One region of the Micromonospora psammae genome, then DNA from elsewhere that is predicted to be linked to it. Evidence: riboswitches for the same ligand, from Rfam matches in the RefSeq annotation. Region 1 holds a riboswitch; the other holds the start of a gene.
What was found. A riboswitch is a leader RNA that binds a small molecule or an ion and turns the genes downstream of it on or off. The one in region 1 is predicted to bind cyclic di-AMP.
Positions count from the first base shown of each region.

Region 2: linked by a shared signal. The riboswitch ahead of V6U79_RS12085 (transglycosylase family protein) and the one ahead of V6U79_RS06325 (coiled-coil domain-containing protein) in region 1 are both predicted to bind cyclic di-AMP.

Region 1 is NZ_JBAKHM010000003.1:32,411-39,394, reverse strand. Features, by position in the region: gene V6U79_RS06335 (helix-turn-helix transcriptional regulator) at 1-59, opposite strand, end outside; gene V6U79_RS06330 (carbonic anhydrase) at 256-921, shown strand; gene V6U79_RS06325 (coiled-coil domain-containing protein) at 986-2,005, opposite strand; cyclic di-AMP (ydaO/yuaA leader) riboswitch at 2,010-2,140, opposite strand; gene V6U79_RS06320 (YibE/F family protein) at 2,307-3,656, opposite strand; gene V6U79_RS06315 (hypothetical protein) at 4,047-4,565, shown strand; gene V6U79_RS06310 (DUF305 domain-containing protein) at 4,637-5,272, shown strand; gene V6U79_RS06305 (metal-sensitive transcriptional regulator) at 5,367-5,666, opposite strand; gene V6U79_RS06300 (heavy-metal-associated domain-containing protein) at 5,761-5,970, shown strand; gene V6U79_RS06295 (DUF8832 domain-containing protein) at 6,003-6,984, shown strand, end outside.
Region 2 is NZ_JBAKHM010000006.1:199,297-206,280, reverse strand. Features, by position in the region: gene V6U79_RS12100 (cation:proton antiporter) at 1-528, opposite strand, end outside; gene nhaA (Na+/H+ antiporter NhaA) at 672-2,000, opposite strand; gene V6U79_RS12090 (universal stress protein) at 2,138-2,773, shown strand; gene V6U79_RS12085 (transglycosylase family protein) at 2,919-3,578, opposite strand; cyclic di-AMP (ydaO/yuaA leader) riboswitch at 3,577-3,735, opposite strand; gene V6U79_RS12080 (ATP-binding protein) at 4,100-6,984, shown strand, end outside.

The DNA of each region.
Region 1 (6,984 bases):
AGGAAGGTCCAGTGCCGGGTGCTCCCGTTCCCGCCCGCTGTCGTCGCCATGCCCGCCATCGTATGGCCCGGCGTTCGGATTTTCGGCCCTGCCCTGGTCAGGGGGTGGCCGGCCCGGCCCGGCGCGGCCGGGCCAAAGCATGAAATCTGTATCACGTGATTCTTGACGTATCTTCGGGTGCGTGTGACGGTGGGCGGCGAGGCCGCCTCCGTCGCCGGCCGGTTGACCAACCCGACCACGGACCGAGGTGAGGGAATGGCCCCGACCACTCCGACCCAGGCGCTCGCCGAGCTGCACGCGGGCAACCGGCGGTTCGTCACCGGCACGCCGCGCCACCCCAACCAGGACGCCGGCCACCGGGCCGCCGTCGCCGACGGGCAGAACCCCTTCGCGGTGATCGTCGGCTGCTCCGACTCCCGCCTCGCCGCCGAGATCATCTTCGACCGGGGGCTGGGCGACCTCTTCGTGGTCCGCACCGCCGGGCACACCGTCGGCCCCGAGGTGCTCGGCAGCGTCGAGTACGGCGTCACCGTCCTCGGCACCCCGCTGGTGGTGGTGCTGGGCCACGACTCCTGTGGAGCCGTGCAGGCCGCCCGGGACGCCGCCCGGACCGGCACGCCGCCGACCGGGCACCTCCGGGCCGTGGTGGACGCGGTCGGGCCGAGCCTGCGCCGGGCGGCCGAGGAGGGCGTGGACGACGTCGACGGCATCGTCGACATCCACATCGCCCAGACCGTGGAGGCCATGCTCGGCTCCTCCGCCGCGCTCGCCGCCGAGGTGGCCGCCGGGCGGTGCGCGGTGGTCGGGATGTCGTACCGGCTCGCCGCCGGTGAGGTCCGGACGGTGGCGGCGGTCCCCGCCGCTGCCGCCGTCGTTTCGCCGCCGGCCCAGGGCGGGCGCCCGGCCGTGGTCGCCGGCTGATCCGGCCCGGACGACGAGGGCCGCCCCGCACGCGGCGGGACGGCCCTCGGGCTGCGCGGTGTCGCTAGAGCATCGACATGTGCACGTGGTCGGTGTGGTCCGACGGGCCGCTGTACGACTTCCACCCGGTCGCCGGGAACCAGATCTGCCGGTTCCAGATGACGTAGTAGATGCCGAGCCGGTCGGCGTTGCGGACCAGGAACGCGGTGAGGTCGTTGCCGTACCGGCGGGTGTCGTTGTTGTACCAGGGGGCGAAGCCGCTGTTCTGCAACGACCAGTCGCAGGCCTTGCCCTTCGGGTGCTCCCACGGCCCGCCCGGCCGGTAGCAGCCGACGAAGCGCTTGAAACCGGCCCGCCGCACCTCCTTGTACGCGTGCAGCGTGCGGGGGGTGATCAGGCCGGAGGTGGTGGGGTCGTCCTCGGTACGTCCCTCGGGGCGCCAGCCGCCGTCCGCCGTCCGGCCCGGCGCGATCCGGGCCACCGGGGATTCGGCCGACACCAGGCCGCCGGTGAAGCCCTTGCCGCCGACCAGCGCGAGAGCCTTCTCCGCCTCCCGGCTCTCCCGGGCCATGTCGTTGGTGAGCTTCTGCTGCTCGCGCACCTCGCCGTCGAGCTCCAGCTTGGCCCGCTCGGCGCGGGTCTTGGCGGAGGTGACCTCGCTCAGCTTCTGCGCGTTGACCATGTTCAGCTCGTCCAGCGCGGAGGCCCGCTTGAGGAACGTGTCCGGCGCCTTGCTGTCCAGCAGGATCGCGGCCGCGCCGATCCGCCCGGTGCGGTAGGACTGTGCGGCGATCTGGCTGACCTGGGGCCGCAGCGCCTCCAGATCCTCCTCGGCGCGGCGGATCTCCAGCGCGAATTCCCGCTGGCGCTTCTTGGACTTCTCCAGCTGCGACTTCGCCTTGGCGTACTGGCGGTTGCGCAGCTCGATGACGTCGGTGAGCAGTTCGGGCTCTTCGTCCTCCTCGTGCCCGGAGGGGGTGGGCGTCGAGGGGGCGGCGATCGCCGGGGTCGGCCCGGCGAGGATGGCCAGAGCGGTGAGCACGGCCACCGCCGGTGTCAACCAGCGGCGCAGGGGTGCCGTCACAGTGTTCCCTTCCGTCGACCGCCGACCGGGTTAGCTGACGGGTTCGGGACGGAAGTGGTCCCTACCGCTCGCGCGGATTCACCCCATGTACCTGGTTCCCCGGCTCGCCGTGCGGCGATTGGGCGGCGGCACCGCAGGCGCCGCTGCGCGCCTTCGGCGGTGACCGGCAGCGAGGTTACCCGAGAGGAGTACCGGGGATCTACGTCCAGAACCCGACTAAAAGCGTTATTTCGCAATAACGATGCGTGACCAGTGACGCGGTCGACAACCGCCGCACCGGCGGCGGTTGCGCTGAGGAGTGTCACCATGCGGTGTCCGTGTTCCTTTCCGGTTCGGGCCACCCCGCGGGGGTCGGGGTGGACGGTGGGCCGTGGCGTGGCGCGCTGAGCGCCTCCAGTGCCGCGTCCCGGTCGGCCGGGGGCCGGGGCGTGGGCGTCGGGCGGTCGGCCGGCGGGGCGTCGCCGGCCGGGCCGCGTCCGGCGGTGGTGACCAGCGCGGCCAGCCCGGTGGTCAGGGGTACGGCGGCCACCAGGCCGAGGGTCGCCACCGCGCTCCGGACGATCTCCTGGGCCAGGAACTCGCTGGTGAGGATCTCGCCGACCGCCCGGCTGTCGGCGGTCAGCAGGAGCAGCAGCGGCAGCGAGGCGCCCGCGTACGCCAGCACGATGGTGTTGACCGTGGAGGCGATGTGCGCCCGGCCGACCCGGGTAGCGGCCCGGTAGAGCTGCAACCGGGACAGGCTCGGGTTGGCGTGGGCGAGTTCGGTGACGGTGGCCGCCTGGGTGACGGTGACGTCGTCCAGCACGCCGAGCGAGCCGATGATGATCCCGGCGAGCAGCAGGCCGTGCAGGTCGACGTCGCGTTGGTACAGCGACAGCGTGGTGGCCTCCTCGCTGCCGAAGCCCGTCAGGTGGGTGGCGGCGGTGGCCAGGCTGCCGAGGAGACCGGTCAGCACCAGGCTGCCCAGGGTGCCGAGCACCGCCACCGACGTCTGCGCGGTGATCCCGTGGGTCAGGTACAGCACCACGAACATGATCAGGGCGGCGCCGGTGATCGCGATCAGCAGCGGTGAGCCGCCCGCCGAGATGCCGGGCACCACGAAGGTGAGCAGGATGGCGAAGCTCGCGCCCAGCCCGGCCAGCGCCGCCAGGCCCCGCCAGCGTCCGAAGGCCACGATCGCCGCCGCGAAGAGGGCGACCAGCCAGACGAGCGGCTTGCCGCGCTGGTGCTCGGCGATGTTGTAGCTGCTGGACGTCGGGTCCGCCGGGTCGGTGAGCTTCACCAGCACGATCTCGTCGTCCACCGCCACCGTCGGGGCGCCCGGGCCGGACGGCACCGGCGTCTGGACCTCCCGGCCGGTGTCCGGGCCCTGCTCCACCCGGACGGTCACCGTGCCGCACGGGCCGTCGGCCGCCCCCGGTGTGCCCTCCGGCAGTTCCGGCGTCGGTGGGCAGGGCTCGGTCAGCACCCGGGTCACCGTGCCGTGGTAACGCGGCACGTCACCCCCGCTGTTCGCCTCCCGGCCGTCCCGGGGCCAGAGCACCAGCGCGGCGAGCACGGTCACGACGAAGAGCGGGACCACCGTCACGACGAGGAGCCGTCGCACTCCCGGTGGAGTGGACGGAGCGGGACGGGTGTGGTCGGCGCCCATTGCTGTTCTCCCAACGATCCAGAGTGGGGTACGGGTCAGCGGGCCGGCGGGTTCACCGGCGGGACACGCCGACCGGAAGACTGCCCCCGGGGTCACCCCGGGCGAGCGCCGCCGTCACCCACGGCGAGCAGGCGCCCCGGCGGCGTCGCGGCGCCGGGAGGGACGACCACGCTCCCGCCCACCGCGCCCGGCCCCGACGCGGTGCGCGGGGCGGTGTCGGCTCGGTGCGGACGGTCATCGCCGGAGAATGGTAGCGAGAGACCAGGTCCGCCCGCCCGGCTCGCCGTCCGCGCCCGGCTCCGAGACCGCAGGGCGAGCCGACCGTCACGAAGTGTGGCGGCATCCGTGGCGTACGGGGCTGGCGCGGACCGGCCGGGTTAGCGTGGTGGCGTGCGGACGGCGAGCGCGGTTCCGACCGGGTGGTGGCCCCGGCTCCTGCTGCTCACCTGCACCCTGCTCGGCCTGGCCGCCATGCACACGATCGGCCACGGCGCGCACGTCGGCCCCGGTCATCCGATCGGCTCCGGCGTCGCCGGTACGCCGTCCGGCCCCCTCCACCACGACGAGCCCGCCCGGGCCGCCCCGAGCCGCCCGGGTGGACACGGAGCCGCCGCCCCGGACCGGCCGGGTGGACACGGAGCCGCAGCCGCGGAGCCGGCCGTCGCGACCCGCGACCACGCCGCCGTGCTGCCCGTCACGCCTCCGGACGGGGGAACGCCGCTCTGGAGCGTCTGCCTGGCGGTGCTCGGCGCGCTCGGGACGGCCGTGCTGCTGGCGCTGCGCCGGCAGCGGGGGACCCGGCCCGCGACCGCATCCGGTCGACCGGTCCGGCCGTCGTCCGGGTCACGGGGACCGCCCCGGCGCGCGCTCGGGCTCCGCCTCGCCACGGTGTCGGTGCTGCGCAGATAGGTCGGCCCGGCGCGGTTTCCGCCGCGCCTGCCGGTCCGCTGCCCGTCCACCGCACACCGAAAGGTCTGACCGTGTCCACTCGTACCATCGCGCGCCGTGCCGCCCTGGCCGGCGCCACCCTCACCGCCGCTCTCGCCCTGGCCGCCTGCGGCGGCGGCCACTCGGCCGGCTCCGGCCACGACATGCCGGGCACGGGCGCCCCGGCCTCCGCCAGCCCGGGCGCGTCCGCCTCCTTCGGCGACGCGGACGTGATGTTCGCCCAGATGATGATCCCGCACCACCAGCAGGCGGTACGGATGTCCGAGCTGGCGGAGAGCCGGGCCGGCGACGCCGAGGTCCGGAAGCTGGCGACGCAGATCAAGGCCGCCCAGGCCCCGGAGATCGCCACCATGACCGGCTGGCTCACCGCCTGGGGTCGGCCCGTCCCGTCGGGCGGCCCGTCCGGCGGGCACCTGCCCGGGATGGACCACGGCATGCCGGGCATGATGTCCGACGCCGACATGGCGAAGCTCGCGGCGGCCTCCGGCAGGGAGTTCGACCGGCAGTTCCTGACCATGATGATCGCCCATCACGAGGGCGCGATCACCATGGCGAAGCAGGAGATCGCCGGCGGCGCCAACGCCGACGCCAAGGCCATGGCGCAGCAGATCGTCACCGCTCAGCGGAGCGAGATCGACACCATGAGGAAGATCCTCGGGCGGCTCTGAGCGGCCCGGGGTCCGCAGGGGGTGTCCGGTGTGCCGGGCACCCCCGCTCGGCCCAGCGGCGCGGAGGCCGGCCCGGCCGCCGGCTGCGGACGGGTCAGCCGCGCTTCATCAGGCGGCCGACGGCGGCCATCATCTCGTCGGCCACCTCGTCGGCGCGACCCTCGGCCGCGCCCTCGTGCATGCAGTGCCGGGCGTGGCCGTCGAGCAGGCCGAGGGCGACCTTGTCCAGGGCGGCCTGGATGGCCGAGATCTGGGTGAGCACGTCGATGCAGTACCGGTCGTCGTCGACCATCTTCTCCACGCCGCGGACCTGGCCCTCGACGCGGCGCAGCCGCGCGAGCAGTTGGTCCTTGCTGGCGGTGTAGCCCCGGATCGGGGTGCCCGGTGTGGTCATGACGGCAAGGATAGCGTACCCCTGGGGGGTATGCTACGGTCCCAGGGCGACCTACCCCAGGGGGGTATAGGATGGACGGGAGAGGAGAACTGCCATGGTCACCACCACGTACCAGGTGCAGGGCATGACCTGCGGGCACTGCGTCAACTCGGTCAGCACCGAGGTGAGCGCGATCGAGGGCGTCCGCGACGTCCAGGTGGACCTGGCCACCGGCCGGGTCACCGTCACCAGCGAAGGCCCGTTGGACACCGGATCCGTGCGCGCCGCGGTCGACGAGGCCGGCTACGACCTCGTCGAGGCGTGACGGGTCACCCACCCGGAAATCGAGGTAGCACCATGAACACGGCGACGAAGCTGAGCGGTTTCGCCCTCGGCCTCGCGGCGGTGTTCGGCGCGGCGTACGGGGTCGGCCACCTGACCGACCCCGTCACCCCCGCCGCCGAGAGCCGCCACGACTCCACCGGTACCGACCACGGCGCCACCGACGACGGGCACGGCGGCGCAGCCGACGCGGCCACCCACCTGCCCGGCGGGCTGCTCGTCTCCGACCGCGGCTACACGATGCAACCGGTGGACGCGCCCGCCGGGCAGTTCGCCTTCCGGATCAGCGGCCCCGACGGCGCGCCGGTGACCCGCTACGACGTGGCACACGACAAGCGGATGCACCTGATCGTCGCCCGGCGCGACCTCTCCGGCTTCCGCCACGTCCACCCCGAGCTGGACGCCGACGGCACCTGGCGGGTCGAGTCGCCGCTGGGCGGGCCCGGCCTCTGGCGCGCCTTCGCCGACTTCACCCCCACCGGGGGTCAGCCGCTCACCCTCGGCGTCGACGTGGCCGTCCCCGGCCGGCTCGACCCCCGGCCGCTGCCGGCGCCGGCCACCAGCACCACGGTCGACGGCTACACGGTCACCCTCACCGGCACGCCCGAGCCGGGACGCACCAGCCGGCTGACCCTGACCGTCAGCCGGGACGGGAAGCCGGTCACCGACCTCCAGCCCTACCTCGGGGCGTACGGGCACCTGGTGGCGCTGCGCCAGGGCGACCTGGCGTACCTGCACGTGCACCCGGAGGGCACGCCCGGCGACGGGCGGACCTCGGCCGGGCCGGCGGTGACCTTCGCCGCCGAGGTGCCCTCGGCCGGCGCCTACCGGCTCTACCTGGACTTCCGGCACGGCGGGGCGGTGCACACGGCGGAGTTCACCGTCTTCGCCGGCACCCCCGGGCCGACCACCGGGGCGGCTCCGGCGGCCCCGACGGTCGCCCCGGCCGCCCCCACCCCGACCGGCGACGCCGGACACGGCGCGCCCGGTCACGGGC
Region 2 (6,984 bases), on a different contig from region 1:
GTGCAGGTCGGAGCCGGCGGCGACGGCCAGCAGGAGCACCACGAACGGCAGGGCCAGGCCGTCGTTGACGCCGGACTCGACGTTGAGCAGGTGCCGCAGCCGGGCCGGCACCCTGTCGTTGCCGACCAGCGCGGCGGCGAACACCGGGTCGGTGGGGGCCAGGATCGCCCCGATCAGCAGTGCCTCCGGCCAGTCCAACCCGGCCACGTAGTGCGCCAGCACCGCGGTCACCAGCAGCGTCAGCGGCAGACCCCAGCCGAGCGCCCGGCCGGGCAGCCGCCACGCCGAGCGCAGGTCGGCCCAGCCCACCCGCATCCCGTCGGTGAAGAGCACCGCGAACAGCGCCAGCTCCGCCAGCTGCGCCACGATCGGGGAGTCCGCCCGCAGGTGCAGCACCCCGGTGGTGTCCTCGCCGAGCACGAAACCGGCGATCAGGAACAGCGCCGCCGTGGAGAGGATGGTGCGATGCGCCAGGGCCGACACGAGCACGGCGGCCAGCAGGACGGCGGCGAAGGAGAGCAGCAGCACGGGATCAGCCTCCAGGGGCAGGGATCAGCACGGTGCCGACCGGACTTCCCGGCGCTCCACGGTTCCCGGTGATCATAACGGTCCGGGCACCCCCGACCGTAGCGATGGCCGGACGGGGGTCGCCCGTCCGGCCATCGCCGTGCTCACCGACCGGTGGACCGGTCGGCCTCGGATTCGTAGACGTCCGGCACGCCGTCCTGGTCGAGGTCGACCCGCTCGGCCTCGTGGACCCGGCGGTAGACGCGGCTACGGGCGCGGAGGATGACGGTCGCCAGGAGCGCCGACAGCAGCGACCCGGTGAGCACGGCGACCTTGACGTGGTCGTCACGTTCGCTGCCCAGGCCGAAGGCCAGCTCGCCGATCAGCAGCGACACCGTGAAGCCGATGCCGCCGAGCAGTGCCAGGCCCAGCACGTCGAGCCAGTTGAGGCCCTCGTCGGGGGCGGCCCGGGTGAACCGGGACACCAGCCAGGTGGCCACCAGGATGCCGATCGGCTTGCCGACGACCAGGCCGACCACGATGCCGATCGCGACCCGGTCGCTCAGCGAGGTGACCAGACCGGAGAGACCGCCCACGGTGACGCCGGCGGAGAGGAACGCGAAGATCGGTACGGCGATCCCGGCGGAGATCGGCCGGAACAGGTGCTCGAAGTGCTCGGCCAGGCCGGGGCCCGCGTCCGGGCCACCGGCGTCCGCGCTGCGGATCACCGGGACGGTGAAGGCCAGCAGCACCCCCGCCACGGTGGCGTGCACCCCGGACTCGTGCACCAGCGTCCAGGTCACCACCGCCAGGGGCAGCAGCAGCCACCAGGAGCGGACCCGACGCTGCACCAGCAGGGCGAAGACCACCAGCGGCACCAGCGCGCCCAGCAACGGGGCCACCGAGAGGTCGACGGTGTAGAAGACGGCGATGATGACGATCGCCATCAGGTCGTCGACGACGGCGAGGGTGAGCAGGAAGGTGCGCAGCGCCGACGGGAGGCACCGGCCGACCACGGCGAGCACGGCGAGGGCGAATGCGATGTCGGTGGCGGTCGGGATGGCCCAGCCCCTGCCGGCGCCGGGGCCCGCGCCGGCGGCGATCAGGTAGTACAGCACGGCGGGTACGACCACCCCGCCCACGGCCGCGGCGACCGGCACGGCGGCGCGGCGCGGATCGCGCAGGTCACCGGCGACGAATTCCCGCTTGAGTTCGAGCCCGGCGACGAAGAAGAAGATGGCGAGCAGGCCGTCGGCCGCCCAGGTGGCGAGGCTGAGGTCGAGGTGCAGCGCGGACGGGCCGACGGTCAGGTCGCGCACCCACCGGTAGCCCTCCGCCCAGGGCGAATTCGACCAGATCAACGCCAACAGCGCCCCGATGAGCAGCAGCGCGCCGCCCACGGTCTCCTTGCGGAGGATGGCGGAGATGCGGCTGGTCTCGCCCCACGAGTGTCGGGCGAACAGGCTGGTGCGGCGCCGGGTGGCGTCGGTCACGGAAACTCCTCGTCGGCAGGGGTCGCGTCATCCATCGCCGACCAGACTTCCCGGCACACCTGGGCCAACCCTATCCGCCGCCGCGGCGGCTTTACCCGGGGGCGGGTCGGGTATGCACGCGCGTGGGCCAGTGGTGGGTGCTCCTCGTAGTGATGGTCTGGCTGGCGACCGGCCTGCTGACCGCGGCCGTCTTCGTCACCCGGGGCGGGCACCGCAACCTGCTCTGGTACCTGGTCGGGGGGCTGCTCGGGCCGATCTTCGTACCCATCGCGGTGGAGCGTGGCCGGGCGGGCACCCGGCGGGTCGAGGTGCGGTCCCGGCCGCCGGCGCCGACCGGGACGGGGTTGCGGGTCCTCGTCGGCGTGGACGGCTCCCCGGACTCCGACCGGGCCCTGCGCGCCGTGGTGCGCACGCTGAGCGGCACCGCCAGCGAGCTGGTGCTCGTCGCGGTGACCAGCCCGGACCTGGTCGACGGCGAGGCGACCGACGAGGAACGGCGGGCCCGCCGGATGCTCGACGAGTGGGCGGACGGACTGCCGGCGGAGTTGCCGCCGCCGAGCATCGAGGTGGTCGTCGGTCATCCGGCGGACGGGCTGCTGGCGGTGGCCGAGTCCCGCGACGTCGATCTGCTTGTCGTGGGTCGGGGCGGTCAGGGGCTCGGCGAGCGACTACTCGGCAGCGTCGCCGAGGACCTGGCACACCGTTCTCCCCGCGCCGTGCTGCTCGGCAGTCTGCCGGACCGGGCGGCGTCGTCTCCGCCTCGGGCAGGGTGAACGGACGCGCGATGGGCGCCCCGGCGGCAAGGCGTTGCCGGGCCGGCGGACCCGTGAGCGCCCGGCCGCTGGGCGGCGGCCGGGCGCTCACGTGTTCGGGTGTCACCTGCCCGTCCGGTCCCCTGCGGGGCCGGACGGAACGGGATCAGAGCGCGAGCTTCTGACCCGGGAAGATCAGGCCCGGGTCGGCGCCGACGATCCCCCTGTTGCGCTCGTACAGCGCGCGCCAGCCCCCGGTCAGGTCCCGGGCGTCGGCGATCTTCGCCAGCGTGTCGCCCGGCTTGACGACGTGGACCTTGCCCGTGCCGGCCGGTGCGCTGCGCCGCTGGCTGCGGCTGCTGGGCTGTTCCCCACGCGAGGAGCGCTCCTTGGTGGCGGCTCGCGTGGCGCGCCGCTCCGACTTCTGCGACTTCTCCGAGGTGGCGTAGCTCCGGGTCGAGCCGCCCTTCTTGCCGCAGGTCGGCCAGGCGCCGATGCCCTGGCCGTCGAGCACCTTCTCGGCGATGGCGATCTGCTCGCCACGGCTGGCCAGGTCGGCGCGGGCGGCGTACTTCTTGCCGCCGTAGCCGGCCCAGGTGCTCTGCGAGAACTGCAGGCCACCGTAGTAGCCGTTCCCGGTGTTGATGTGCCAGTTGCCGCTGGACTCGCACTGGGCGATCGCGTCCCAGTTGACGCCGGCGGCGCTCGCCGGGGAGGCCGGGGCGAGGATGGCCGCGACCCCGGTGACCGCGCCGACGGCGAGCGTGCCGACGGCAGTGCGGCGCGAGCTGGCCCGTCGGTGACGGGCGGTGTTTTCAGTTGCCATGTGGATTCCTCCACGCCGACGAGGTGAGCTGTCGGGTTCGGGCCGAGGAGCCCGGCCGCCGCTGGCGGCTTCACCCCGAGGTGACGTGCACCGAGGAACTAGTGGGTCCCCCGCTCCATGCCTGGTGACAGGGTCTCGCGATCGGCGGCATGGATTAGGCGTTACCGACCGTGGTGTCCGCGATCGCGGACCAGAACGACGTTAGGGAGAGTTTCGGCCGATTGCCCACTTCTTGTGAAGTTCTTCACCCGGTCAGGCGAGGGCCTTCCACGCCGAGTTGCGGACCGTGCGAGCGTGTCGACAATGCCCCGCGGAGCCGGGTGTCCCGTCGGGCGGCGGCCGGGCTCCCGGACAGTGACGGCGGCCGCCCGCGCCGCGCCACTGCGCAGGAGTCCGGCGGGGATGAGCGACGTCACGGGTCCCCGAACCGACCGAGGTGAGAGCGGGTGTCAGGATGGGTAGGAACGCCGGCAGGGTCGACCGGCCCGGGAACTGGAGGGCCGAATGGGGTTCGGTCACAGGTGAGCGCGCCTACGGGGGACCTGTTCGCCGCCGGTGGTGACACCGGGCGGTTGATGGCTCGCATCGACTGGTCCGGCACGCCCCTGGGGGCCGTCGAGGGCTGGTCGCAGAGCCTGCGAGCGGCGGTGCGGATGGTGCTGTCGTCCCGGTATCCGATGCTGCTGCTCTGGGGTGACCGCTTCACCCAGCTCTACAACGACGCGTACTCGGCGCTGATCGGGGACAAGCATCCCGCCGCGCTCGGCGACGACGTCCGGGTCACCCTCGCCGAGGGCTGGGACGTGCTGCGGCCCCTCATCGAGGAGGCGATGGCGACCGGCGTGGCGAGCTGGGTTCCCGCCCTGCGGCTGCTGCTCGACCGGGCCGGCTACCGCGAGGAGGCGTACTTCAGCGTCTCGCACGCGCCCGCGCGTGACGACGACGGCCGCACCGTCGGCATCCTCACCGTGTGCAGCGAGGTCACCGAGCAGGTGGTCGGCGAGCGCCGGCTGCGCCTGCTGCGGGACCTGTCCGTGCACGGCGGCGGGCAGACCGTCGACACGGGGGCCACCTGCGCCGGTCTGGTGGAGGCGATCGCCGGGCATCCGCTCGACGTCCCGTTCGCGGCGATCTACCTGCGCGAGGACGGCCGGCTGCGGCGGGTCGCGCACGCCGGCGCGGCCGTGGTCGGCGCCACGCTGCCCGCCGTGGTCGAGGCCGCCGGCGACACCGGCGGGTGGGGGCTGCCGGCCGCCGCGTCGGGTACGACCACCGAGGTCACCGACGTCGCCACGCGGATGCCGCTGCCGGCCGGGGCGTTCGACGATCCGGTCCGGGTCGCGCTGGCCCTGCCGCTGCCCTCGGCCGAGCTGGACCAGCCACTCGGAGTGCTGCTGGTCGGGGTGAGCCCCAGCCGCGGCCTCGACGAGGCTTACCGGTCGTTCTTCCAGCTGCTCGCCCAGCAGGTCTCCGTGGCGGTGCGCAACGCCCGGGCGTACGAGGAGGAGCGGCGGCGGGCCGAGGCGCTGGCCGAGCTCGACCGGGTCAAGACCACCTTCTTCACCAACGTCAGCCACGAGTTCCGCACCCCACTGACGCTGATGCTCGGTCCGCTCGGCGACGCCCTCGCCGACACCGACGAGCCGCTGCCGCCCGCGCAGCGCGAGCGGATCGACCTCGCCCGGCGTAACGCCGGCCGCCTGCTCACCCTGGTCAACAGCCTGCTGACCTTCTCCACCCTGGAGGCGGGGCAGGCGCGGGCCGTCCCCCGCGAGGTCGACCTGGCCGCCGTCACCGGGGAGTTCGCCAGCGTCTTCCGGGCGGCCGTCGAGCGGGCCGGGCTGCGGCTGGTGGTGCAGTGCCCGCCGCTGCCCCGCCCGGTCGCGGTGGACCCGGCGCTCTGGGAGCAGATCGTCACGAACCTGCTGTCCAACGCGCTGAAGTACACCTTCGTCGGTCGGATCCGGGTGGCGTTGGAGCACGACGAGCGCGAGGTCCGGCTCACCGTCTCCGACACCGGTATCGGGATTTCCGAGGCCGACCTGCCCCGGCTCTTCGAACGCTTCCACCGGGTGCACGGGGCCCGCTCCCGCAGCCACGAGGGCACCGGCATCGGGTTGGCGCTGGTCCGGGAGCTGACCCGGTTGCAGGGCGGCGAGGTGCGGGTGGCCAGCGCCACCGGCGTCGGTACGACCTTCACCGTCGCCCTGCCCTGGAGGGCGCTCACCGCCCCGCCGGCCGGGCCCGAACCGGCCGGGCTCGGCGAGGTCGCGCAGGTCGCCGCCCAGGCGGCGTTCAGTTGGCTCGCCGGATCCACCATGGACGGGCCGGCCCCGGCGGGCGGAGCCGTCCCGCCCGGCACCGGCCCGGAGGGCGACGAGCCGCACGAGGCGCGGATCCTGGTGGCCGACGACAACAGCGACATGCGCGGCTACCTGGCCCGGCTGCTGGCCGCGCAGGGCTGGCGGGTACAAACGGTCGGTGACGGTCGCCAGGCCCTCGACGAGATCCGCCGGAACCCGCCGGACCTGCTGCTCACCGACGTGATGATGCCCGGGCTGGACGGCTTCGCGCTGGTCCGTGCGTTGCGCCGCGAGGAGGCCACCCGGGCACTGCCGGTGGTGGTGCTGTCGGCCCGGGCCGGCGGTGAGGCCAGCGTCGAGGGGTTGGACCTGGGCGCCGACGACTACGTGGTGAAACCGTTCACCGCTGCGGACCTGGTGGCACGGATCCGCGTCCTCCTGCGCCGGGCCGGGCTGCGCACCCACCCCGACGAGCCGGCCACCGGACCGGTCCCGCCGACCGGCGAGTCCGCGCCGCCCGCCCCGCGGAGCGTGGAGATCGCGCCGCCCGCCCCACCGACCGTGGAGTCCGCGCCGCCGGCCTCGCCGACCGGTCCGGGAAGCACCGCCGTGTGCGCGGTCGCCGCCGGACCGCGGCCAACGAACGGCACCGTCCGGCCGAGGAGCGCCGCGCCGGAGGACGGTCCCCCGCCCCCGCCCACCCGTCCGTCCGCCGTGCCCGACGTCGACCTCGACTGGACGTACCCGTCGGGTCCCACCGCGGCGCAGGCCATGCGCCGCGACCTGCGGGTGGTGCTCGACCGCCCGGAGGTCGACCCGGACGTGGTGCAGGACCTGCTGGTGGCCGCGTCGGAGGCGGTCAACAACGCGGTGGAGCACGCCCAGCGACCGAGCCGCCCGGAGGTGCGGGTCCGGCTGGAGGTCGACGCCGACACCGTCCGGATCTCCGTGCGGGACTTCGGGACGTGGCGCGACCGGCGGCCGGCGATGGACCGGGGACGCGGCGCGATGTTGATGGACGCGTACGCGCAGGTGCGGATGTCCTCCACCGACGAGGGCACCACCGTGGTGATCGAGCGGCGGTTGACCGACCCGGTCGGCGG